One region of the Peribacillus sp. NPDC058002 genome, then DNA from elsewhere that is predicted to be linked to it. Evidence: riboswitches for the same ligand, from Rfam matches in the RefSeq annotation. Region 1 holds a riboswitch; the other holds the start of a gene.
The links. Region 1 has a riboswitch for lysine ahead of ACFVSH_RS04895 (aspartate kinase). Riboswitches for the same ligand answer to the same signal wherever they lie in the genome.
Positions count from the first base shown of each region.

Region 1 (16,185 bases):
AAGTGAAGATGGTTTTGAACCGTTAAAGGAACTTGCACAAGTTCTTGGCGGAGCGGTAGGAGCTTCACGCGGAGCATGTGATGCGGACTATTGCGATTACTCTTTGCAAATCGGGCAAACGGGTAAAGTCGTAACACCTGACCTTTATATCGCCTGCGGAATTTCCGGTGCGATCCAGCATTTAGCGGGGATGTCCAACTCCAAGGTTATCGTTGCCATCAATAAAGATCCGGAAGCTAACATATTCAATGTAGCTGATTACGGAATTGTCGGAGACCTTTTCGAAGTCGTTCCATTACTTACGGAAGAATTCAAAAAACTAAAAGTTAACGCTTAAAATAATACAAATTAGGGGGCAAGACATTTGGCATAAGCCGACACATGTCTTGCCCCTTTATTTGGGCTAAGAGGCAAGGACTTCGGCCTGCATATTTATTCTTTTTTTGGACATCCTACCACTGAAGCAAAATATTAGCATCGATTCGAGCAACAATGGTATACTGTCTTTAGTTATTTGAGTAAATTTGAGGAGGAAATATATATGGCTATTGTAAATGCAACTGACCAAACTTTCACAACAGATACTAGCGAAGGTGTTGTTCTTGTAGATTTTTGGGCTCCATGGTGCGGACCTTGTAAAATGATCGCTCCAGTTCTTCAAGAACTTGATACTGAAATTGGCGATACAGCAAAAATCGTAAAAGTGGATGTAGATGAAAACCAAGAAACAGCAGGAAAATTCGGTGTAATGAGCATCCCGACATTAATCGTCCTTAAAGACGGTGAAGTGGTTGATAAGGTTGTTGGTTTCCAACCTAAAGAAGCACTTGCTGAACTTATTGCAAAACACGCGTAATAGTAAGTTAGCTAAAAAAAGCTTCAAGTCTGCGGACTTGAAGCTTTTTTCGCTATCTTGATATATAATGATTGTAAAAATGGGAGAACAGGAGGCTGAATCATGAATCAACAAATAAAGAATAAACTTGCCCTTCTTCCCGATCAACCTGGTTGTTATTTAATGAAGGATCGTCAGGGAACGATCATATATGTAGGCAAAGCGAAGGTGTTGAAAAATCGTGTCCGATCTTATTTTACGGGATCTCATGATGGAAAAACATTTCGGCTCGTGAATGAGATTGAGGATTTCGAATACATCGTCACCTCTTCCAATATCGAGGCTCTTATTTTAGAGCTGAACTTAATCAAAAAACATGACCCAAAATATAATGTCATGCTAAAGGATGATAAGACGTATCCTTTCATCAAGCTGACTGCGGAACGCCACCCGCGTCTAATCATTACGCGAAAAGTCAAAAAAGACAAAGGGAAATATTTCGGTCCTTATCCGAATGCATTTGCAGCTAACGAAACGAAAAAATTGCTCGACCGCATCTATCCCCTAAGAAAATGCAATACTTTACCAGATCGCGTTTGTCTCTATTATCATCTTGGCCAGTGCCTGGCCCCATGTGTATATGAAGTAGAGGAACAGGAATATAAAAAAATGGTGGATGATATCAACCGGTTCTTGAACGGCGGTCATACTGAAATAAAAAAAGAACTGACTGAAAAAATGCTAGTGGCATCTGAAGAGCTCGATTTCGAGAGGGCCAAGGAGTTCCGTGACAAGATTGCCCACATTGATATTACGATGGAGAAGCAAAAAATGATGACGACCGATTTCGTCGACAGGGATGTATTTGGCTTTGCCTATGATAAAGGGTGGATGTGTGTTCAGGTATTTTTTGTCCGGCAGGGTAAATTAATAGAAAGGGATGTTTCACTTTTTCCGGTCTATGATGAACCCGAACAGGAACTACTTACATTCCTGGGACAGTTTTACGAGATTACGAACCATTTTAAACCAAAGGAAATCTTGCTCCCTGAATCAGTGGATGCCGAAATGGCCGAAGGGCTGCTTGGGGTCAAAACGATTCACCCCAAAAGGGGGGCGAAAAAAGACATGCTTAAATTGGCGAATAAAAATGCCTCCATCGCCCTTCAGGAAAAATTCTCTTTGATTGAAAGGGATGAAGAAAGAACGATCAATGCGGTGGAAAACCTCGGGAACCAACTGGGCATCTACACCCCGCATCGAATTGAAGCTTTCGATAACTCCAATATCCAGGGAAGTGACCCTGTTTCCGCTTTAGTCGTGTTCATTGATGGGAAGCCGGAAAAAAGAGAGTACCGAAAATATAAAATCAAAACAGTCCAGGGACCTGATGATTATGAATCGATGCGTGAAGTGATCAGAAGAAGGTATTCACGAGTATTGAAAGAAGGGCTGCCGCTACCGGACTTGATCATCATTGATGGCGGAAAGGGACATGTCGAAGCCGTACGGGATATTCTGGAGAATGAATTGGGCCTTGAGATTCCGCTTTCAGGTCTCATTAAGGATGAAAAGCATAGGACATCTCAATTGATGATCGGAAATCCTCTTGAAATCGTACCTCTTGATTCTCGGAGCCAGGAATTTTACCTATTGCAAAGAATTCAGGATGAAGTGCATCGGTTCGCGATTACTTTTCATCGCCAGCTACGCGGGAAAAATGCGGTTCACTCCCAGCTTGATGATATTCCAGGAGTCGGGGAAAAACGAAGGAAGCAATTATTAAGGCATTTTGGATCATTGAAGAAGATCAAAGAGGCAACAGTCGAGGAAATCATGGAAGCTGGAATGCCAAAAGGGGTAGCCGAGGGAATCGTTAGAAAATTACAAGAATAATCTTGCTACCGATAAATCACTATGCTATGATTAAAAGGAATTTTTAACTAGACAACTTAAAAGTGCTGATAGAGGTGCGGAATTCAAGAGTAAAGACCTGGAGAAGTATGAGCTTCCATGAAAGGTTTTGAAAGGGGATGACGCCGAAGGAAGACAAGACTCATACCTTGTTTTCCTGGTCCGACATTTAATAAATGGCGGATTGTCAGGGTTTATACCCTGGAGAGCTATCTCACTGTGTTTACAGTATTGGATATGTGATCACAGCAATGAGATATTTCTCATTGCTTTTTTTATTGCCTAAAAAGTAGAGAGGGTGCATGAGGATGGCATTAATCGTTCAAAAATTCGGCGGAACATCCGTCGGTAGCGTAGAAAAAATCAAAAATGTTGCCAATCGGGTAATCGAGGAAGCGGAGAATGGAAATGAGGTAGTCGTCGTTGTTTCAGCCATGGGGAAAACAACGGACCAATTGGTTTCCATGGCCCGTGATATTTCCGGAACCCCGAGCAAAAGGGAAATGGATATGCTATTGACCACTGGGGAACAGGTAACGATTTCCCTGTTAACGATGGCATTGATTGAAGAAGGGCATGAAGCCATTTCGTATACTGGCTGGCAGGCTGGCATGCAAACGGAATCCGTTCATGGGAATGCCCGGATTTTAAACATTGATGCTTCAAGGATCCAAGCTCAGCTTCAACAGAAGAAAATAGTGGTCGTGGCCGGTTTCCAGGGGAACGATGTAAATGGGGAAATCACTACATTGGGGCGAGGCGGTTCAGATACGACGGCGGTTGCCATCGCTGCAGCTCTGAATGCGGATAGATGCGATATTTATACGGATGTAACAGGTGTTTTCACAACGGATCCACGCTACATAAAAGGCGCGCGAAAACTCCAATCCATTTCTTACGATGAAATGCTGGAACTTGCCAACCTAGGGGCGGGCGTCCTCCATCCAAGGGCTGTCGAATATGCAAAAAATTATCAAATTCCGCTTGAAGTCCGTTCAAGCATGGAGAGAGAATCAGGAACGATCATTGAGGAGGAAGCAACTATGGAAGAAAACTTAATTGTACGCGGCATTGCTTTTGAAGACAGTATTACGAGGGTCACAATTTATGGTTTGCCCCAATCACTTGGTGCATTATCCACAATCTTCACGACACTTGCGAAAAACCGGATCAATGTGGACATCATCATTCAAAGCATGACAGCCGAGGATACGACCAATCTATCTTTTTCCACAAAAAGTGGAGATACGGAAGCGGCCTTGATCGTGCTGGAAAATAATAAAGAACGATTGGGATTCGACCGGGTCGAAACGGAGAGCGGGTTGGCCAAAGTGTCCATCGTCGGTTCTGGTATGGTATCCAACCCCGGTGTGGCTGCCGAGATGTTTGAAGTGATGGCCAATACAGGCATCCAGGTGAAAATGGTCAGCACATCGGAAATTAAAGTTTCGACTGTCGTCAATGAAAAGGAAATGGTGAAGGCGGTTGAATCCCTTCATGAAGCATTTAAACTTGGTCAGCATGCAAATGTGCTAGCTTAAGTGCAGGAGTCCAATAAAAAACAGACTTCCGGTAAAAAGGGTAAGTCTGTTTTAAGGGCTAATTAGATTGGATCTCTGGGATCCCATTGGATGGTGAATATCACTTTTTTTGCGCGGCGTTTGATTTCTTCCGTTGATTCGCTGAGGAATTTTTTTTGCAGTGAAAACTGCTCGGCAAGGAAACCGGCTTCAAGCTGGAAGTGACAATCAGGGTGTAAGTCCAAGCGGCGGCTGATTATTTCACCCGTCAGGGATAATTCCATCTCGTGTTTCGTATACTTCATGATTTCAAGATTGCCCCATCCGGCGCTTTGGAAAAATTCAATAACTTCCTGATCGCCATTCAACGGGAATTTTCTTGCTAATTGTTTACCTGCCCAATAGAGGATTTGATTAGAGTCTTTTCCGAGAACATCGTTCAATAGAACTTCTCTGATTAATTCGTACCCGAAAGCTGGAACTTTGAATTCCTCAGCTTGAATTTCTTCAGTTTGAATCTCTTCTTCTATCGCAGCAGCAATATTTTTTTTCATAATTTATCGCCTCTTTCTGTAAATCTATTATAAACGTATTTCTTTTTCAAATTATACTGTTTTTTATTTATTTAAATAGCAAATGGAAAAAAATGAGAAATTATAGCGGGATATTAATAGATTAATTTGTAATTTCTCCAAAATATATACTTGATAGATTAAAAATTGACAATTTAATCCAATAAAATCTATTCTGAAAAAGAGATTTCTTGTATCCGTTTTCTTGACGCACATTGAAGTCAGGAGTAAAATGGACATGTCACATAATTGTAAAGGAAGTATAGAGGAGTTTTTTTGACTCTATACTATATTTTCACGCGGAGATAAAAGGTAGCCACCAGATTATCTTTGCATGATTTTTCACAAATTAAGGGGGGGCACTTAGTGGCAAAGAATCGTGAGTTTGGGAATCGCAGGCTTCATTCACTTCTAGGAGTAATTCCAATTGGTCTATTCCTAATTTTTCATTTATCGGTAAACTTTATGGCAACAAAAGGAGAAGAGACTTTTAATGGGGCAGTTCATTTGATTGAATTTACGCCCGTAAAGCTTTTGGTTGAATGGGTCGTCATCTATCTACCAATCCTTTTCCATGCTGTATACGGAATTTATATTGCCTTTACAGCAAAAAACAATTTGGGGAGATTTAGCTTCTTCCGTAACTGGATGTTCATGCTGCAACGCTTGACTGGAATCATAACTTTGATCTTCCTTGTTTGGCACATTTGGGAAACTAGAGTCCAAGCAGCTCTAGGGGCAACAGTTGATTTCGATATGATGGCGGAAATTTTCTCTAATCCATTCATGATCGGGTTCTATATTGTCGGTATTATCTCAGCAATTTTCCACTTTGCTAATGGATTATGGTCATTTGCAGTGAGCTGGGGTCTGACAGTTTCACCAAGATCGCAAAGAATCATGACATACTTTACATTGATCGTTTTCGTTCTTCTTTCTTATATCGGAGTTAGTGCAATTTTCGCTTTCGTATAAGAAGATAGAGTTCATTTATAAGTATTAGGAAAAACATAGCTTGGCTAATGGAAATAAGGGAGTGACAGAATTGGGTAAAGGTAAAATAGTTATCGTTGGTGGAGGTCTAGCTGGATTAATGGCTACGATCAAAGCAGCAGAGCTGGGACAACAGGTTGATTTATTTTCTTTAGTGCCTGTTAAACGCTCTCACTCAGTTTGTGCCCAAGGCGGAATTAACGGGGCAGTAAATACAAAAGGTGAAGGGGATTCTCCATACATCCACTTCGACGATACAGTTTATGGCGGAGATTTCTTGGCTAACCAACCGCCGGTTAAAGCGATGTGCGAAGCAGCACCATCGATCATCCACATGTTTGACCGTATGGGTGTAATGTTCAACCGTACTCCGGAAGGTCTTCTTGATTTCCGTCGTTTCGGTGGTACTCAACATAGCCGTACAGCATTCGCTGGTGCAACAACTGGTCAGCAATTACTTTACGCATTGGACGAGCAGGTTCGCCGTTATGAAGTTGAAGGCCTTGTAACGAAATATGAAGGCTGGGAATTCCTTGGAGCTGTTATCGATGATGAGCAAACAGCACGCGGTATCGTAGCTCAAAACCTGACTTCAATGGAAATCAAATCATTCCCTGGCGACGCAGTCATCATGGCGAGCGGCGGCCCTGGAATCATTTTCGGTAAATCAACTAACTCAATGATCAATACAGGATCAGCAGCATCCATCGTTTATCAACAAGGTGTAAATTATGCAAATGGTGAGTTCATTCAAATTCACCCGACAGCAATCCCTGGAGATGATAAGCTTCGTCTAATGAGTGAATCCGCTCGTGGTGAAGGTGGACGTATCTGGACATATAAAGACGGAAAACCTTGGTATTTCCTTGAAGAAAAATATCCTGCTTATGGTAACCTTGTACCTCGTGATATCGCTACACGTGAAATCTTCGACGTATGTATGAACATGAAGCTTGGTATTAACGGAGAAAACATGGTTTACCTGGATCTTTCTCATAAAGACCCTAAAGAACTTGATATCAAACTTGGCGGAATCATTGAAATTTACGAGAAATTCATGGGTGAAGATCCTCGTAAAGTTCCAATGAAAATTTTCCCTGCCGTTCACTATTCTATGGGCGGACTTTGGGTGGATTATGACCAAATGACTAACATCAAAGGTTTATTCGCTGCAGGTGAGTGTGATTACTCACAACATGGCGGTAACCGTCTTGGTGCGAACTCACTTCTTTCTGCAATCTACGGTGGTTCAGTCGCTGGACCGAATGCCGTTAAATATATTGAAGGCCTTGATAAAACTTCAGAATCCATTCCTTCTTCATTGTATGAAGGGTACGAAAAACAAGAACAGGAGAAATGGAATGAAGTCATGTCTCTTGATGGTAATGAAAACGCGTATATTCTACACAAAGAACTTGGTGAGTGGATGACACAGCATGTTACTGTAGTTCGTTACAATGACAAGCTGAAAGAAACGGATAACAAGATTCTTGAGCTGATGGAACGTTACAAGAAAATTAACATCAACGACACGGCAAAATGGAGCAACCAAGGAGCTGCCTTCACTAGACAGCTTCAAAACATGATGCAATTAGCTCGTGTAATCACAATTGGTGCTTTAAACCGTGACGAAAGCCGCGGAGCTCATTACAAACCTGATTTCCCAGAACGTAATGATTATAAATTCATGAAAACTACAATGGCGACATTCAAAGGCTTAAATCAAGCACCTGAATTCCATTACGAAGATATTGATGTATCACTTATCGCACCGCGTAAACGTGACTACACAACGAAACACTAAAGAGGGGGAGCAAAAAAATGGTTGAAACTAAATCTGAGACTAAAACAGTCCGTTTTATAATCACTCGTCAAGATACACCGGATTCAGCTCCTTATGATGAGGAATTCGAATTAGCGTACCGCCCGAATATGAACGTAATTTCCGCTCTAATGGAAATTCGTCGTAATCCAGTAACTGTACAAGGCAAGCACACTACAGCAATCGCATGGGACATGAACTGTCTTGAAGAGGTATGTGGTGCTTGTTCAATGGTTATCAATGGTAAACCAAGACAATCATGTACAGCTCTTATCGATCAATTGGAGCAGCCAGTTCGTCTAGCTCCAATGCGTACATTCCCTGTTGTTCGTGACCTGCAAGTCGATCGCAGCCGTATGTTCGACTCATTGAAAAAGGTAAAAGCATGGATTCCTATCGATGGAACTTACAATCTTGGACCAGGACCTCGTATGCCAGAAAAGAAACGCCAATGGGCTTACGAATTATCTAAATGTATGACTTGCGGTGTTTGTTTGGAAGCTTGTCCGAACGTAAACAGCAATTCAGACTTCATTGGGCCACAACCATTATCCCAAGTTCGTTTATTCAATGCACATCCAACAGGTGCAATGAACAAAGCTGAACGTTTAAATACGATCATGGGTGATGGAGGGCTTGCAAACTGCGGTAACTCGCAAAACTGTGTGCAGTCTTGTCCGAAAGGCATTCCATTGACGACTTCAATTGCCGCGTTGAACCGTGATACTACGATCCAACAATTCCGTAACTTCTTCGGCAGTGATGAAGTTTAATAAGTAACATGAAAGAACCTGTATCTTATGATATGGGTTCTTTTTTTATTGTTTTACGCACGTTGACTTGGTTGGGAATCGATTGCAAAATATAAACGATCGATAACTGGAATTAAAGTGTAATTGCGGCCCAAGCCAACGGTGAAGGATTTGATTAATGAAGTGAGCTTGATAAAATTAACCTGCTTCAATAGAAAATCCTTTTCATTATCGTTGTTTTCTTATAAAATGAGTGAATAGTCATTCAATTCAGAAAGGGTGTGCACAAGTTGGGCAGAATATCATATATCGATAATATAACGGAGTGGATCAATGATTTTTCTTTTAAACATGAGATTAAGGTCCGCTTTTCGGAAACTGATATGTTTGGGCACTTGAATAACACGATTCCTTTTACTTATTTTGAGGAAGCTCGGATTGAGTATTTCAACAGTATGGGGTTCATGAAGGATTGGGCCTCGGCTGAATGCGGTGAGATGCCGGTTGTTGCAAATTTACAGTGTGATTACCTGAAGCAGGTGTTTTTCAATGATCAGTTGACAATCCATGTGAAAGCTGACCATATCGGAAATTCTTCAGTGGACTTACATTATATGGGGGCCAAACAAGATGGCTCAATTTGTTTAACGGGCAGGGGGACGATTGTGCAAGTCTCAAAGGACACCGGAAAGCCCGTACCTTGGACGGAAGAGATGAAACGATCGATGTGGCATACAGAGCTGAACAATCCTAAAAATATTTCCATTTAGACAAGTAAAAGAGTCACTCCATTGCCCCAGCCGACATACTATATCTTGACTAAATAGACACCCACTCCGGGTTTTATGCTGGTGAAGGCAAGGAGGGTAACATTACTTGAAGGAGAACGAATTCACTCATAAGCCACTACTCACCAAAAGAGAAAAAGAAGTATTTGAGTTACTAGTACAAGACAAAACAACAAAAGAAATCGCAGGTGAATTGTTTATTAGCGAAAAAACAGTTCGAAACCATATTTCGAATGCGATGCAGAAGCTTGGAGTTAAAGGACGTTCGCAGGCAGTCATAGAACTCCTTCGTATGGGAGAACTTAAGCTTTAATGTGTTAACTCTTAATACGTAAGCCTTAAAAATAATTTCTCTCCCGTTTATTGGCAGCATATAAGGAAGGGCAAAGCAACCTGGTTGTTTTGACTTCTTTGGATGCTGCTTATTTTTATGTATGGGGTTTCATAATGCTTCCAGGCAATCAATCTTGAAAATCATTTCACTTTCATCCAAAATGGTAGTATGATAAGTTTCATGAAGTGGGGAGCTGTGTATATGGATGAAGAGAAGCAGGCGGCATATGTAGCCGATATCGAGAGGGAATTGCGCTATGTATCGACGTGGCTTAAACAAAGGGGAAGAGAAATTCTCCATGATTATAAAATTACCATTCCTCAATTCGTGGCTTTGCAATGGCTTTTTGAATCAGGCGATATGACGATTGGCGAATTGTCCACGAAGATGTTTCTCGCCTTCAGCACAACGACGGATCTGATTGACCGCATGGAGAAACATCAGCTTGTTCAGCGTGTCAGGGATGAAAAGGACCGGCGTGTGGTTCGAATTCACCTTCTTGAAGAAGGTGAACGGATTATCGAAGAAGTAATTAATAAACGGCAGCAGTACTTGAGTGGCGTGTTAGTCAATTTTAACGAATCTGACATCAGGTCCCTCAAAGGGATTCTAGCAAAACTACATCTAGAAATGAAAGAAAAATGAGGCGAGTTTTTTGAAACAACCGATAGGCATCATTGATTCAGGGGTAGGCGGCTTGACAGTAGCTAAAGAAGTCATGCGTCAGCTTCCAAATGAAAATATAATTTACTTAGGTGATACAGCAAGATGCCCTTATGGGCCGAGGACTAAAAAAGATGTCCAGACCTTCACATGGCAGATGACGAGGTTCTTGATGAAGAAGGATATAAAAATGCTGATCATCGCTTGCAATACGGCGACTGCAGCTGTATTGGACGAGATCAGGGCAATACTTCCGATTCCTGTGTTGGGTGTCATTCATCCAGGGGCAAGGGCGGCATTGAAAGTTTCTGAGTCCTTGAATATTGGCGTAATTGGTACGGAAGGCACGGTAAAAAGCAAAGCTTATGACGACGCGCTTGCTTCCATCAATTTCGATGTGAAAGTAGATAGTTTAGCATGCCCGAAATTTGTCCCGATCGTGGAAAGCGGGGAGTTTCAAGGGGGTATCGTCAATAGGGTCGTGGCACAAACCTTGAACCCGTTAAAGAAAACGAAGATAGACACATTGATCCTTGGCTGTACCCATTATCCACTGCTGGGGCCTGTAATCTCTTCCTATATGGGGGACGAAGTGCAAGTCATTTCCTCTGGTGAAGAGACGGCCCGTGAGGCAAGTGTCATTTTGGATTACTATAAATTAATCAATAAAAGCAAGCTCCGTCCAGTTCATCGCTTTTACACGACTGGTTCAAGAGATATGTTTGGTTCCATCGCGTCGAGCTGGCTCGGTATTCATGTCAATGACATCGAAACAATTAAAATTGATCACTTATAAGACTTCCATTTGGAAGTCTTTTTTTTCGGAAGGGGCAAAAATATATTGTTATGTAAATAGCTGCAAGCCAGGATGGATATATCGCTAGAGAAGATGAAGCCTAGATGGGCTTTAATTTAAGGGATAAAAAGGGAAAGGGGATTCGGGTGTTCCAATCAGGATTTCCTGAAATCCCAATGAAGCTGACAAAAATGCAGCAGTACGGGCAAGTTGCCCAGCTCCATTTCAGAGAGAAAAATAATTGGTCTATTTTCCCCCAGGGCTCGTATAAATAGGAGTACAAACTGTCCTAGGAGTGATTTTATGTCCAATAAATCAAAAGTAACAATGGTTGTGACCATTCTGGCATCTTCTTTTTGGCTCTCGGGCTGCGGATTATTTGGCGGTGAAGAGAAAAAGGAAATTGATCCACCAAAGGATGTTACATTAGTCGAGGATGAATCTTCATTGAAAGAAAAAGAAACGAATGGTGAGGAAAAGCCAGCGGCTGATGGAGAAGAAGGCGCTGTTGAATCGAAAACGGTGAAGACGGAGTTATATTTAATTGATAAAAGCGGGTATGTGGTTCCACAGACATTGGAACTTCCTAAATCGGAGGCTGTAGCTAAACAGGCCCTTGATTACCTTGTCAGTAACGGGCCAGTCACGGATAAACTTCCAAATGGGTTCAGGGCCGTCATTCCTGCCGATACCCAAATAAGCGTGAACATTAAAGACGGAGTGGCTGTGGCGGACTTTTCGCCGGAGTTCAAAAACTATCAGAAAGAGGATGAACTTAAAATCCTTCAAGCCATTACATGGACCCTGACACAATTCGACTCGGTCGATAAAATCCAAATGAGAATCAATGGGGAAGATATTTCCGAAATGCCGGTCAATGGCACACCGATAGATGAAAATATCTCAAGGTCGTCAGGAATCAATATCGATACGAGTGACGTAGTCGACATTTCCAATACAAAAGCACTGACCGTTTATTATGTAGGCGGTGACGAGGAGTACACTTATTATGTTCCGGTGACGCGCAGGATCAGTGAAACGGTGTCTGATAATGTAACAGCCGTCATTAAGGAATTAACGAAGAGTCCTTCGGGTTCCAGCCTGCAAACAGGGTTCATGAGTGATGTAGCTTTACTTGACGAGCCTAAAGTGGCAGAAGGTAAGGTCAGCCTCAACTTTAATGAAAATATCCTTGGAAGCTTTAAAGAGAAAAAGGTATCACAAGAAGTCCTTGATGCCTTGGTTCTTTCTTTAACGGAACAGAAAGGAATTGAAAGCGTTGAAGTACAAGTGCAGGGCAGCGCTGATGTTCTTAATGAAGAAGGAAAGAAATTATCCGAACCGGTGGTACGTCCAGAGAAAGTCAACACTGGCAGTTTTTAAAGAACGGAATAATATTAGAAATAGCGCAATGAGGCAGCCTGAAGCTGTCTCTTATTTTTTTGCCTCCAGAATTGAATTACCACCCTTTTAGAGCCCCTGTCGTATAAAACTTAATTATTGCTTTAGATGAGAACTAATACCCCTGTCAGGCAATTTCCCGTATCGTGAGAAAGTTTTTACATAAATAAATTTTTAAAAGGGGAAATTACTTTTAATAATGCGATAAATGGGGGGATATTCTGGATCTAAAGGTAATTCAGGCTGTACACATGTATGTTTTAATCATTATGAATACAGGATTCACGGTACATGTACTGCTCCTTCCCAATATCTTGACCGCATCTCAACGCGATGCTTGGCATAATGAGTGTTGTTCCCTGTATCGTTTGGACCCTATTTATTTTTTATATTTATAAAAAACTAGATAAAGAAGATATAAACGCTTTTCTAAAAAATGGTCTACACCTTTAAGTGTTAAAAAATCATGGACCCCACTGCAAAAATCATCGTGTTGGAACAGGAAAAGAAACCTTTATATGATTTAGAAGTTAGAGCAGTATAGATAACAATGATATGGAAAAAATCGAAAAAAGGTAGAAATAAAAGTTAAGGAAGATATTTTGAAGACATTGGAGACAGGGGGGAATCAATACAGACCTTTTTAACATCAGTGAAAAGGCATACAGATACCATGTGAATAAGTGGGATAATAAAATTATTAATTCCTTTGATAAGACTTCAATAAATAACATAAAAGTTAATATCCATAATAGTGAAAATTACAAACGTTAGATTACAAGTTTCGGCTTATTGCAGATGAGGGAGTTGTGTTAGACTTAAGTTATCTGGATGATGCAGCGGCCTTTTTTATCGTGAAAGGGAGCGCTGAATTCTTCCGTTTGGCACTGGAGAAGAAGTGGCTTTTACATATAACGAGTTACAGCGGATTCTTTCTTAGCCGCCAAAAGCTTCATGCCGATAAAATAAAAAAGGGTGAAATGAAAAATGAAGACAGTAATCATTGCAACGAAAAATAAAGGGAAAGCCAATGAGTTCGAAAGCTTATTCTCTGCAAAAGGATATGAAGTCAAAACACTTCTCGATGTACCGGGTGCTCCGGATGTTGAGGAAACTGGCACGACTTTTGAAGAAAACGCGATCCTGAAGGCAGAGGCCATTGCCCATCAGCTGGGCCACTTTGTCATTGCTGATGACTCCGGATTGATTGTAGATGCATTGGAGGGCCGTCCTGGCGTATATTCTGCGCGCTATGCTGGAGAGTCCAAGAGTGATGTAGCAAACACGGAAAAAGTCCTCCGGGAGCTGAAAGGCGTACCAAAAGAGGATAGAACGGCGAGATTTTATTGCGCATTGGCACTTGCGTCACCCAACCAGGAAACGATTACGGTATCAGGAACGATGGAAGGCTTGATTACAGAACATCCTTCTGGAACAAATGGATTCGGTTATGATCCAATCTTTTTTGTTGAGGAACAGGGCAAAACAAACGCCGAATTGACAAAAGGGGAAAAAAACAAAATCAGCCACCGTGCCAACGCATTGAGGGCTCTAGATGAAAAACTTGATCTATTTCTAAAAAGGGAAGAAGGAATATGACGATGAAAGTGCTAATAATGAGTGACAGTCATGGCTTAACTCATGAAATCAGCATGATTGCCGACCGTCATAAACAAGAGGTTGCTGCCATGATCCATTGCGGTGATTCAGAGTTGGATAGAAATGACCCTCACATGTCGGAATTCTTAGCCGTTCGTGGGAATTGTGACTATGATTCAACATATCCGAATGATATTGTGGAGAGTATCGCAGGCAAACGTTTCTTCCTTACGCATGGACACCTCTATAATATAAAAATGACCTTGATGAACCTTTCATATAAAAGTGAAGAGACAGGGGCGGATATTATTTGCTTTGGCCATTCCCATGCTGCAGGCTCAGAATTGATTGACGGCAAGCTCTTCATCAACCCGGGAAGCATTAGGCAGCCGCGAGGACGAAAAGAGAAAACCTATGCCATTTTGGATATCGGAAATGACCAACTTGAAATCATCTTTTATGACCTTGAAGGAAAAATCGTTGAGGGACTAAGAAATGCTTATCAAATGGAATGACTTCATGTATAATGAACAGGAAGCGTTTTTCCCCGCTTCCTGGTTCATAAAAAAAGAAAAAACTTTTTTTGAAAAACCGTTGACTTTCTTTTGATATCCTAATATAATAAGAAGTGTCCTAAGGGAACAGTTAAGGTATTACATAAGTTTTACCGCAACTCATATCATAAACGTCTCAGTAGCTCAGCTGGATAGAGCAACGCCCTTCTAAGGCGTCGGTCGGGAGTTCGAATCTCTCCTGGGACACTAACTAAAAAAGCCAAAACCTTCCAAGGTTTTGGCTTTTTTTACTTTTTTGGCTGTATAAAATAACGAGGGTAATTTCGATTCGCATCCTTTTATAATGTTCGTATAACGATAAGAAGTTTTTTATTTCATATTTATCGCAGGTGGATGATCCTTTTATGTCGAATTTGTTATAAATAAGGAGATGTTTAAATGAATAAAGATAGATTATTCAAGTTCATTCAAACTTCCACTCGGGGCAATTTTTTCTCAGTCGAAATAACCGAAGATGGAACTGAAGTGGTCCAATTAGCCAAGGAGTTAGAAAAAGAAGGAAGAATCAAGTTGAGGGAATGCACACGTAAAGAACAAGGTGTTTATCTGGAAGGAATACTTAAGTTTGTGCCTAGCTAATACTTAATGAGCTCTGACGAAGGACAAATACTATGCTCCATAGAAAAAGGCATCCATGATCGGGTGCCTTTTTTCTATTTCCAATCAATGTATTTTTTTATGATTTCACGGTTGCTGGAATTATAAAAAAATCAGGAAAAACATTGACAAAAAGCAAACAAATTAATATTATGTTTATTATATTATAAACTTTATAGGGAAGTGTTTGTTTTATGAAGGACGCTGAAATATTTTGGAGCGCGACTCAGGATGAGCTTAAACAAGGGTATATAGAAGGTGAGAATAAATATATTTGTTTGCTGTGCGGAAATGCAATTGAAAAGGGGATCGTATACCCGGAAGATGGAGTTCTTTATGAAGCGAAGAGGTATATGGGAATTCATATTGAACATGCACACCGCTCCGTTTTCGATTACTTGATTGATCTCGATAAAAAACTTACAGGTCTCACGGACCATCAAAATCGCCTTCTTCGCCTTTTTTACCAAGGGAAGAATGATGCTGAGGTTCAGGAGGAAATGGGGATTGGGAGTCCTTCCACCATTCGGAACCATCGCTTTGTGTTGAAGGAGAAAGAGCGTCAGGCTAAGTTGTTTTTAGCCCTGATGGAACTTTTGAAAGATAAAGATGAACATGCGCCGGCATTTATCCCGCTTCATCAAAAAGCAAGGATGGTCGATGATCGTTATAACGTTACCGAGGATGAAAAGGTGACTGTACTGAAAAAATACTTCCCTAAAGGCAGTCAGGATGCATTAAAGTCTTTCCCGCCAAAGGAAAAACAAAGGCTGATCATTCTCCAAGAAATTATTATGAACCGTTTTGAAAAAGAGCGGAAATACGAAGAAAAAGAAATCAATCAAATATTGGGTGCCGTTTATCCTGATCATGTTCTATTGAGAAGATATTTAATAGAATATGGATTCTTGGATAGAAAGCCTGATGGAAGCCAATATTGGCTGAAGAAATGATGACTGGAGGCATGAAATATGGATCGTAAAAAAGAATTGAAGCAATTATATAAAGAAACGAAAGTAGAAGC
Region 1 is NZ_JBHVQU010000013.1:37,447-53,631, reverse strand. It holds partial or broken gene ACFVSH_RS04910 (electron transfer flavoprotein subunit alpha/FixB family protein) at 1-337, shown strand, start outside; gene trxA (thioredoxin) at 536-856, shown strand; gene uvrC (excinuclease ABC subunit UvrC) at 959-2,731, shown strand; lysine riboswitch at 2,793-2,969, shown strand; gene ACFVSH_RS04895 (aspartate kinase) at 3,058-4,290, shown strand; gene ACFVSH_RS04890 (YslB family protein) at 4,353-4,823, opposite strand; gene ACFVSH_RS04885 (succinate dehydrogenase cytochrome b558 subunit) at 5,208-5,816, shown strand; gene sdhA (succinate dehydrogenase flavoprotein subunit) at 5,887-7,638, shown strand; gene sdhB (succinate dehydrogenase iron-sulfur subunit) at 7,656-8,429, shown strand; gene ACFVSH_RS04870 (acyl-CoA thioesterase) at 8,699-9,178, shown strand; gene ACFVSH_RS04865 (helix-turn-helix domain-containing protein) at 9,285-9,509, shown strand; gene ACFVSH_RS04860 (MarR family winged helix-turn-helix transcriptional regulator) at 9,732-10,175, shown strand; gene racE (glutamate racemase) at 10,186-10,989, shown strand; gene ACFVSH_RS04850 (GerMN domain-containing protein) at 11,293-12,372, shown strand; gene ACFVSH_RS04845 (hypothetical protein) at 13,200-13,409, shown strand; gene ACFVSH_RS04840 (XTP/dITP diphosphatase) at 13,378-13,989, shown strand; gene ACFVSH_RS04835 (metallophosphoesterase) at 13,992-14,504, shown strand; tRNA gene ACFVSH_RS04830 (tRNA-Arg) at 14,677-14,750, shown strand; gene ACFVSH_RS04825 (hypothetical protein) at 14,943-15,143, shown strand; gene ACFVSH_RS04820 (DUF2087 domain-containing protein) at 15,356-16,114, shown strand; gene ACFVSH_RS04815 (GIY-YIG nuclease family protein) at 16,133-16,185, shown strand, end outside.

Region 2 (9,222 bases), on a different contig from region 1:
GCGCAAAAATAAGTGTAAAAATTTTTACATTGTCGTAAATGCTAAAAAGTTTCCTCTATACAACTTATTTCATACTATACACAAATATACAAAAAAAGTGCAACTATTTTTTCAAACATTTCAAAAAGGACAATGAATTTCGCACACGTAAAAAACTGTCAGGAAGCTCCACTGGGGAGCTTCCTGACAGTCGGTCATGCCGTACATGAAACGAACTCTGAAGTTATATTTATATTGTGGGGTTCTAATGGTGAATATAAACTATGGGGGCTATTTCGAACATTGTGAAATTCACGGGTAATAGCGCTGATTTTACGAGTAAAGTGCCAAAATTCACGAGTAAACGCGGGATTTTACGCATTCCATGTGCATTGCCACTCATTTTTTCAAGGAAATTGCCAAGTACGCAAATCCCAATTCAATTCCGCAAAGCACAAAAAGGGTGATTAGGGTTTGAAACATCATGGTCTCCTCCTCCTCTAAGACTTAAAACAATCTTAAAGGATGAAACCCATACCAGAACAAGACCTTATTTGAAGAAATCTTCAGCAGCCCCACACTGTTCTCTTGCCCTGAAATGGGTTTCATACTGTACAATATAAAAAAAGAAAAAACGGTGATACCATGACAAATATTAAAGAAATAGCTCAATGTGCCGGTGTATCTGTCTCAACAGTGTCCCGTGTATTGAATGATCATCCATATGTAAGCCCAGATAAAAGAAAGAGCGTCTTGGAGGCCATCGATCGTTTGAATTATACGAGAAACATAAATGCCATTCATCTTTCAAAAGGTAAAACCAATCTTATCGGCATCATCATCCCCTTCAACAATCACCCATATTACGGGGCAATCGTTAACGGAATCACTAAACAGGCTAATGCAATTGGCTGTCATATCGTCATCTTTCAAACAAATTATGACAGAGAGAAGGAAATCGAGGCTTTTAATATGCTGCAAATGAAGCAGCTCGATGGCATTATCGTTTGTTCAAGGATTTCGGAAATGAAAATCCTTTTGGAATATCAAAAATACGGACCGATCATTTTATGTGAAGATACGGCCCAGGCTGAATTCTCATCCATCAGCATTGATCATTATGCAGCTTTCTCCTGTGCCCTTGAGTACGTGATTGCTAAAGGATATAAGAAAATCGGATACAGCCTCGGCCGTAAAAAGAGCAGAAATAGTTCCCATCGTACAAAGGCCTTTACCGATATCATGAGTAAACATCAACTGATAAACAATAAGGAATGGCTGTTTGAAGGCAGTTATCACATCAAAGACGGTGAACAATTGTTTCAGGAATGGAATTCGATGATGGATAAACCTGAAGCCATCATCATCACGAATGATGACACGGCGGCTGGCTTCATTCTTACCGCTAAGAAATCAGGTATAAGGGTCCCGGAGGATGTGGCCATTCTCGGTTTCAATAATGATAGCCTGGGTGAAATGCTCGACATCACGACCATTTCCCTGCCGTTGGAATGGATTGGGAAAATGGCGGTGGACCTATTTGAGAATCCTGAGCTGGTCAAACATGTAAAACTGGACTACGCCCTTATAAAAAGAAGGACCGTTTAATGATCTCCATGCTTTATTTTGGTATATCGCCATTTGAATTCTTCCTTGCCGCCATCATTCATTAACTAGGAAAAAATAACCACATAAAATAATCATTGCGATATTCATGAGATTATTTTATAATTTTGATATAGTAAAGTTTACTCAATTACTAGCAATCTATTAGCGATTGCATGAATTTCATGAGAACTATCGTCTGACGTCACTTACAAGCTGGCGCAACGATTTTAGAAAATTGAATACTTCCTCATTTACCGATGAGTTAGAGGCTGCAGCTTATAAAAGTAAAACGGACGAGATTCTGGAAAATTCAAGACTCCGTTTGAAAGGATAAATTGCCGAAGTAAGGGTATATTCCATGTATATTCTTGCTGGCGGTGTTACCGAACAGGAACACCACTGTCACGCTTTTTCAAAAAAGCGTGGGGAGCTATCTTCGGAAGGATAAACGGGTTTATTATAAACAGCCGTCGATCTTTTTCGACTGCTGTTTTTTATTTTTCGTTCCCTTCCAATAAAAAGGAGTGTAACATCAATTGTCAAATTCACAATCAGCATCAAGCCCTACTGAACTGAAAAGGAGCCTGAAAGCGCGTCATTTAATGATGATTTCATTAGGTGGAACGATTGGAACAGGTTTATTTTTAGCAAGTGGCGGTGCCATTCATTCAGCCGGTCCCGGCGGTGCCTTGGTGGCATACGCAGTCATCGGCATCATGGTTTATTACTTAATGACAAGTCTTGCAGAAATGGCAGCGTTCATGCCAGTGGCCGGTTCATTCCGTGTCTATGCATCCAAATTCGTCGATCCGTCTTTCGGTTTTGCGATTGGTTGGAACTACTGGTATAACTGGGCAATCACCATTGCCGCTGAATTGGCAGCCGTTGTCTTAATTATGAAGTTCTGGTTCCCGGATAGCCCTTCAATTATCTGGAGTGCCATTGCATTAATCACTATGTTTCTTATCAATTATATGTCAGTAAAAGGTTTCGGGGAGGCAGAATTCTGGTTTGCCATGATCAAAGTCGTGACAGTCGTCATTTTCTTGATCACGGGTGTCCTGATCATTCTCGGGATCATGGGTGGGAAAGACCCAATTGGATTTTCAAATTTCACAATGGGTGAAGGTCCCTTTAACGGTGGGTTCTTTACGATCCTGGGCGTATTCATGGCTGCCGGCTTTTCATTCCAAGGAACGGAATTGCTTGGAGTGACTGCTGGTGAAAGTGAGGATCCAGAAAAAAATATCCCAAAAGCGATCAGATCCGTTTTCTGGCGCATCATCTTATTCTATATCCTTGCCATTTTTGTAATTGGCATGATCATTCCGTTTACCGATTCACGATTATTGAGTGAAGATGTTGCCGTAAGTCCATTCACGCTTGTATTCGAACGGGCAGGCCTTGCATTTGCTGCATCCATCATGAACGCGATCATTCTATCATCCGTACTCTCTGCCGGTAACTCTGGCATGTACGCTTCAACCCGTATGCTATGGGACTTGGCACGTGATGGGAAAGCACCGAAATTCCTAGGCAAGTTAGATAAAAGAGGAGTACCCGTGAATGCACTTATCGTGACTTCTTTAGTAGGCTGCGTTGCATTCTTAGCTTCATTTTTCGGTGACGGCGTCGTTTATATCTGGTTATTGAACGCTTCAGGCATGGCAGGATTCGTCACCTGGGTCGGGATCGCGATTGCCCATTATCGGTTCCGCAAAGCTTACGCAGCTCAAGGCCTTGATATGAATGCTTTACCATTCCGGGCAAAAGGCTTCCCATTCGGGCCTATATTCGCACTTGTCCTTTGCCTTATCATTATCATCGGACAAGGCTATCAAGCTTTCAGCAGCAATGGGATCGACTGGAATTCAATGTTTGTTTCCTACATTGGCTTAGTTTTATTTTTCGCCCTATGGCTCGGCTATAAAATCAAGCATAAAACGAAAATCATTCCCCTGAAGGAATGTGACCTTAAATCAAAATAATGCGCAAAGGACCTGTTCTATGGAGAACAGGTCCTTTTTTCATTTCAAATGATAAACACGGCATTCATATGGACGCAGAGGTTTGCTGGAGATTCCTTCTTCTTCCTGATCATAATTGCCTATCAGCCTTGTGGCTGAATATGCATGCAGTTCTTCAGGCAAAGTATAGGAGGCCTCCTCTTCTTTAAAGTTACATAGCACCAGCAGCTTTTCTTCTTCAAACGATCTCGTGTAGGCAAATATTCGTTCATCATCCGGCCATAGCAGTTCAAAACGGCCATAAACGACGATTTCATGTTTCTTTCGTAATTGGATAAGTTTTTTATAAAAATGAAAAATGGAATTCGGATCATTATAGGCTTTTTCTGCATTAATCTCTGGAAAATTGGGATTAACCTTAATCCAAGGCGTCCCTTTCGTGAATCCTGCGTTCCGGGAGTCATTCCACTGAATCGGTGTCCTCGCATTATCCCTGCTTCGGGCGTGGATGGCTGACATCATCCTCTCTTTTGACCAGCCATGCGAATCGACGAGTTCTTCATATGAATTCAATGTTTCGATATCCCGGTAATCATCGATGCCCTCAAATGCAACATTGGTCATGCCCAGCTCTTCCCCTTGATATATATAGGGTGTCCCTTGAAGCATATGAAGGCAAGCTGCAAGCATCTTTGCGCTTTCAATCCGATACTTTCCATCATCACCAAACCTTGAGACAATCCGGGGCTGATCATGGTTGTTCCAGTATAAACTGTTCCAGCCATCCCCCTCCAAACCAGTCTGCCACTTGGAGAGAATTCGCTTTAAATCGGTAAGCTTCCACTTGTCATTACTCCATTTCCCTGCCGGCCCGCTCCCCAAATCCATATGTTCGAATTGAAAGACCATATGTAGCTCACCACGATCTTTACCTGTGAACAATTGCGCCTCCTCCGGTGTGACGCCTGGCATCTCCCCAACCGTGATCACGTCATGTCCAGAAAGTGCCCGTTGATTGATTTCCTGCAAAAACTCATGTATGCGCGGGCCGTTCAAGAAAAAGGGGCTTCCATCGCCATACTGTTTCCCATGATGAACGGATCCATCTGAATAGCTTTGATCTTTTGAAAGGAAATTGATGACATCCATCCGAAAGCCATCGACACCCTTATCCAGCCACCAAGTCATGATGCTATAGATCTCTTCACGGAGCTTAGGATTCTCCCAGTTTAAATCCGGTTGTTTCCTGCTGAATAAATGTAAATAATATTCATCGGTCCCTTCATCATATCCCCATGCTGAACCTTTAAAAATGGACTCCCAATTATTCGGTTCTTTTCCATTCTTTCCAGGTTTCCAAATATAATAATCTCGCTTCGGATTATCTTTTGAGGATCGGGATTCCTTGAACCACGGATGTTCATCAGAAGAATGGTTGATCACCAGGTCCATCATGATCTTCATTCCACGTTCATGAACCGCCTTCAACAACCTATCGAAATCAGCCATGGTCCCGAATTCAGTCATGATCGATTTATAATCACTGATATCGTACCCATTGTCATCATTGGGAGATTGATAAACAGGGGATAGCCATATCACGTTCACGCCCAGCTCTTGTAAATAATCGAGTTTCATCAAAATCCCGTTTATATCCCCTATCCCATCTCCATCACTATCCATAAAACTCCTTGGATACACTTGATACACAACTGCCTCTTTCCACCATGCTTTGTCCATGTCTTTCCCCCTCTTTGGCCGCATTGATATGATCATTACACCAATACCCCTATTATAAAGGGAAAAACTTCAGAATATTCTCCTTTTATTCAGCTATTCCCGTTTGAATCATTTCAATATCCAGATCTACCTCGATTGGAATATAAGGATATGCCTTCTCCCAATGTTCCTGATTGAAATTTCTTGTTTTACTTTTAGCATGATTACCGATTGCAATCGGATCGATATTGTTCTCCTGAAGCATGGTTACCATCTCATTTAATTTTTTTCCAATGACATGCTCGGCCCTGGCCTCTATTTTATTCAGGTCGACCGCTTTGCCCAAGTCATAGCCTTGGACCTCCAGCAGACTCGCTTTTAATTTCACTTCAATCCTGACCTTGGGGTCTTGATTTGCATCCGAAATATGATAATGGACACGTGACTCCACGTTATTGATATCTGTAAAAACATTTTCCTTCCACTTAATTTCATAACTCCCCATCTTAAAGTTTTCAGTAAGGACTTTAAATAAAAATCCGTCCTCATAAGGAATATATTTGCCAATATAACGATCCTTTTTAAACAAGGCGATCCCTTTTACCCGTATTTGATCCCCTGCCGTTTCCAATAAGGGCAAGACCGGGTCGATTCCTTTACCATGACATGCATATAAATACCTGTGAAGATCCACATTAGGCAAATTAGTCTTTATATTCTGTTCGATCAGCTCTTTCGCTTGAACCCCTGGAGTTTTAATCAACTTCGGCTCCATTTTAACTACATCCTCCGCTTTGCCATGAACGATCGCTAAATACAAGTTCCTTCCCACCATGGGGTCACGCCTATATGTATCGACATAATCATTCAATCCATTTCCTGCCAATTTTTCACCATAGAGAATGACCGTCAGTCTACCACCGACAATCGGGAATGGCGTTTTTGCATTTTTCTGCTGGCGGGTTGCCTTTATATCATGGGAGACCGCTTCATATACTTCTTTACCTAGATTTGCTTGCTCCCCATGCTGAGGCACGCTGACAACGACCGTAGCTTTGATTTTTTTGCTTTCGGCATCATCATAACCTACGACTTCAGCAATTAAAATATCTTCTAATATTTGTTTTTCCACGCCGCAGGACGTCATCAAGAAACCTGCCAATATTATCAAGATAAGTCGGATTTTCACGATTTATGCCCCCTGACTTTATAGACAATCGACTGCCATATGAATAAGAGAGGAAGATACAAATAAACGATATAAAAACCAATTTCCGAACTTATCGTGTTAAACTTATCGATTCTATAGCGGTTATCCATGAAAGTGCAGGAAACTAAAATGATCAGCAGAATGAAGATCAACATCTTTCTTTGCCTTAGTCCAAATACTCTTTTTGCTGCCCTGCTCGCTGCCCAAACCCCTATGCAAACATTCGGCAGCACCATGAACAGCCAAACGGAAATCCCTATGTATTCGAACCTTTCAATGAATGGAAGGTCAACAATTTTCCATAACGTCAAGGTTGCCCATATTACATCTTTCAGTTGATCTTGATGATAGTAGGCTAATGAAACGATGATGGATACTAAATATATCGCCATAGTAAACACTGCCCCTAAATGGGCCCACTTTTGAGATTTTTCGGGGTCTTTAATGAAAGGGTAATAAATAAGGAGTAATTCAAAACCAAGGTAATTCAGGGTCATTTTCTTACAGGCCTTCATGATTTCCAAAAAGGAATGATCAAGAAAAGGACCCAAATTTTCAAAGTGGGCGTACTTCAATGGGAAATAATTCAAAAGGAATAATGGCGATCCGATAATAAGCCCGATTATGCAAAAACCGGTGATGACCCTGAACCCTCCCTCCACAAAACTATAGACGAGAATAAGAATGATGGTTATTAGCATCAGGATATTGACACCAGGGAACATCCAAACCTGAATGACTTCTAAATAAGTCCTGATAAGAATGACGGAAATCATTATAAAGTAGAGGATGAATAAAACATTGAAAGCACTTCCGACCCATTTACCGAACAAATCCTTGTGGATGGCGACCAAATCAAGGGTTTGGGGACCCCTGCCTAAAAGCTTGAAACACATCCAAAGCAGAACATTTACGATCAACCCTGATATGAGTACAGATAACCATGCGTCTTGACCAGCCTCTTTCGCTATGACCCGTTCAAACCCCAATATCCCTACCCCAATCTGCATGCCGGGCATGAGGAAAAAAACAAAAAATGGAGATATTAGTTTAGTTTCATTTGGTTTGACTTCCATACCTTCTCACCGCTTTCTACACCTTATTCATCAATATCACTATGGGAGTTTCGCTCTTCCGTCTCCTTCCTTATCCTTAGTGGATTTTCCGTCCGCAGAAATTGCGGGCGTTTTTTCTGCTTTGAAAAAGGGAGACGAATGAGACTGTCTTTAAAGTCATGAATTCTTAATGGGTAAAGCGGGTCTAAATAAGGGCTGCCAAGCGAAGTCAATTTCAATAAATGGCTTAAAATGAATGCACTGCATAAAGCCATTCCAAACAAACCGTATAACTGGGCTGCAATTAGAAAAGGAAAGCGGATAAGGCGGATGGTATTACTGATTTGGTAAATCGGCACCGTAAATGAAGCCAAGGCAGCCAAGGCGACAAGCATCAGTAAGACATTACTGACAAATCCAGCTTCCACAGCGGCTGTACCGATGACTATACCGCCAACAATACCAATGGTGGAACCAACTTTAGCAGGCAGCCTGACCGCTGCTTCCCTCAGCAATTCAATTGTCCCTTCCAGCAAGATGGCTTCCAAGATCGGAGGAAACGGGATCACTCCCCTGGATGAAATTAAGATTGGCAGCAAATCCGTTGGAATCACTTGATAATGATAGGTTAAAACGGCAACATACAGAGGTGAAGATAAAACGGAAAACAGCACTGCGAAAAGCCGAATCAAACGGAATGAGGTGCCGAGATTCCAAATTTGAAAATAATCTTCAAATGATGAAAAGAACGAAATGATGGTGTTTGGACCAACTAATGCATGTGGAGATCCGTCCAGCATGATTCCGATTTTCCCTTCCGATAAAACACTGGCCAGATGATCAGGCCGCTCCGTATCAATCAGTTGCGGAAACATCGAATTTCGATTATCCGTGATCATCTGGCTTACAAACGAAATATCGACGATCGTATCATAATCTATATCATCTATCCTCTGTATGACTGTATTAACGATCTGTTGATTTACTACCCCATCTATGTAGAGTACCGCTAACCTTGTTTGCGAGATGCTGCCGACCCTTAATTCCTTGGACTGCAAATCAGGAGTGGGCAACCGGTTACGAATCAGATTCAAATTCGAATCAAGCGATTCAACAAATGCCTCCTTGGACCCAACGACCGTATACTCCGACTCTGGTGTGGAAATTTGCCTTTTCACACTATGAACACATGGAATCAACAAACACATTTCATCATCTTGCTTGTATTGAACCATGATTGTTCCTGCCAAAACCAACCTTTGAATGTCTTTTAGATCAGCCGTCAATTTCATATCTTCAATCGGAATATCACCTTTTAATTGCTTAAGATCCTTCTTTGGTTGATTCGACATGACAGCCAATACTTGTTCATGAAGCTGTTGTACACTAACCAGTGAATTGAAGTAGGAAATAGTGTAGCCATCATCATTCGGGAATTGGAAGGTAAGAAAATCATTAGATGCTTTAAACTTTTTAAGGAGTTCCTGAAAATCCTTGGAAGTAACCTGAAAGGATGCTGCATCCATTTTCCTCCCGCCCTTAAAAAACCTCACCATCCCACCCCCATTTCCATCTTAAAGTTTTTCGTTCATTCGATTATTGTAACCACCCTATTTAAAGTTAGTCATGATCCGCCGATATCTTTAAAATTGGAAAAGACCTATCCGGAATCCACCGGATAAGC
Region 2 is NZ_JBHVQU010000001.1:237-9,458, forward strand. It holds gene ACFVSH_RS00010 (LacI family DNA-binding transcriptional regulator) at 625-1,587, shown strand; lysine riboswitch at 1,843-2,028, shown strand; gene ACFVSH_RS00015 (amino acid permease) at 2,124-3,575, shown strand; gene ACFVSH_RS00020 (glycoside hydrolase family 13 protein) at 3,615-5,294, opposite strand; gene ACFVSH_RS00025 (Ger(x)C family spore germination protein) at 5,380-6,462, opposite strand; gene ACFVSH_RS00030 (GerAB/ArcD/ProY family transporter) at 6,459-7,559, opposite strand; gene ACFVSH_RS00035 (spore germination protein) at 7,583-9,094, opposite strand.
Region 2: another riboswitch for lysine. It lies ahead of ACFVSH_RS00015 (amino acid permease); the one in region 1 lies ahead of ACFVSH_RS04895 (aspartate kinase).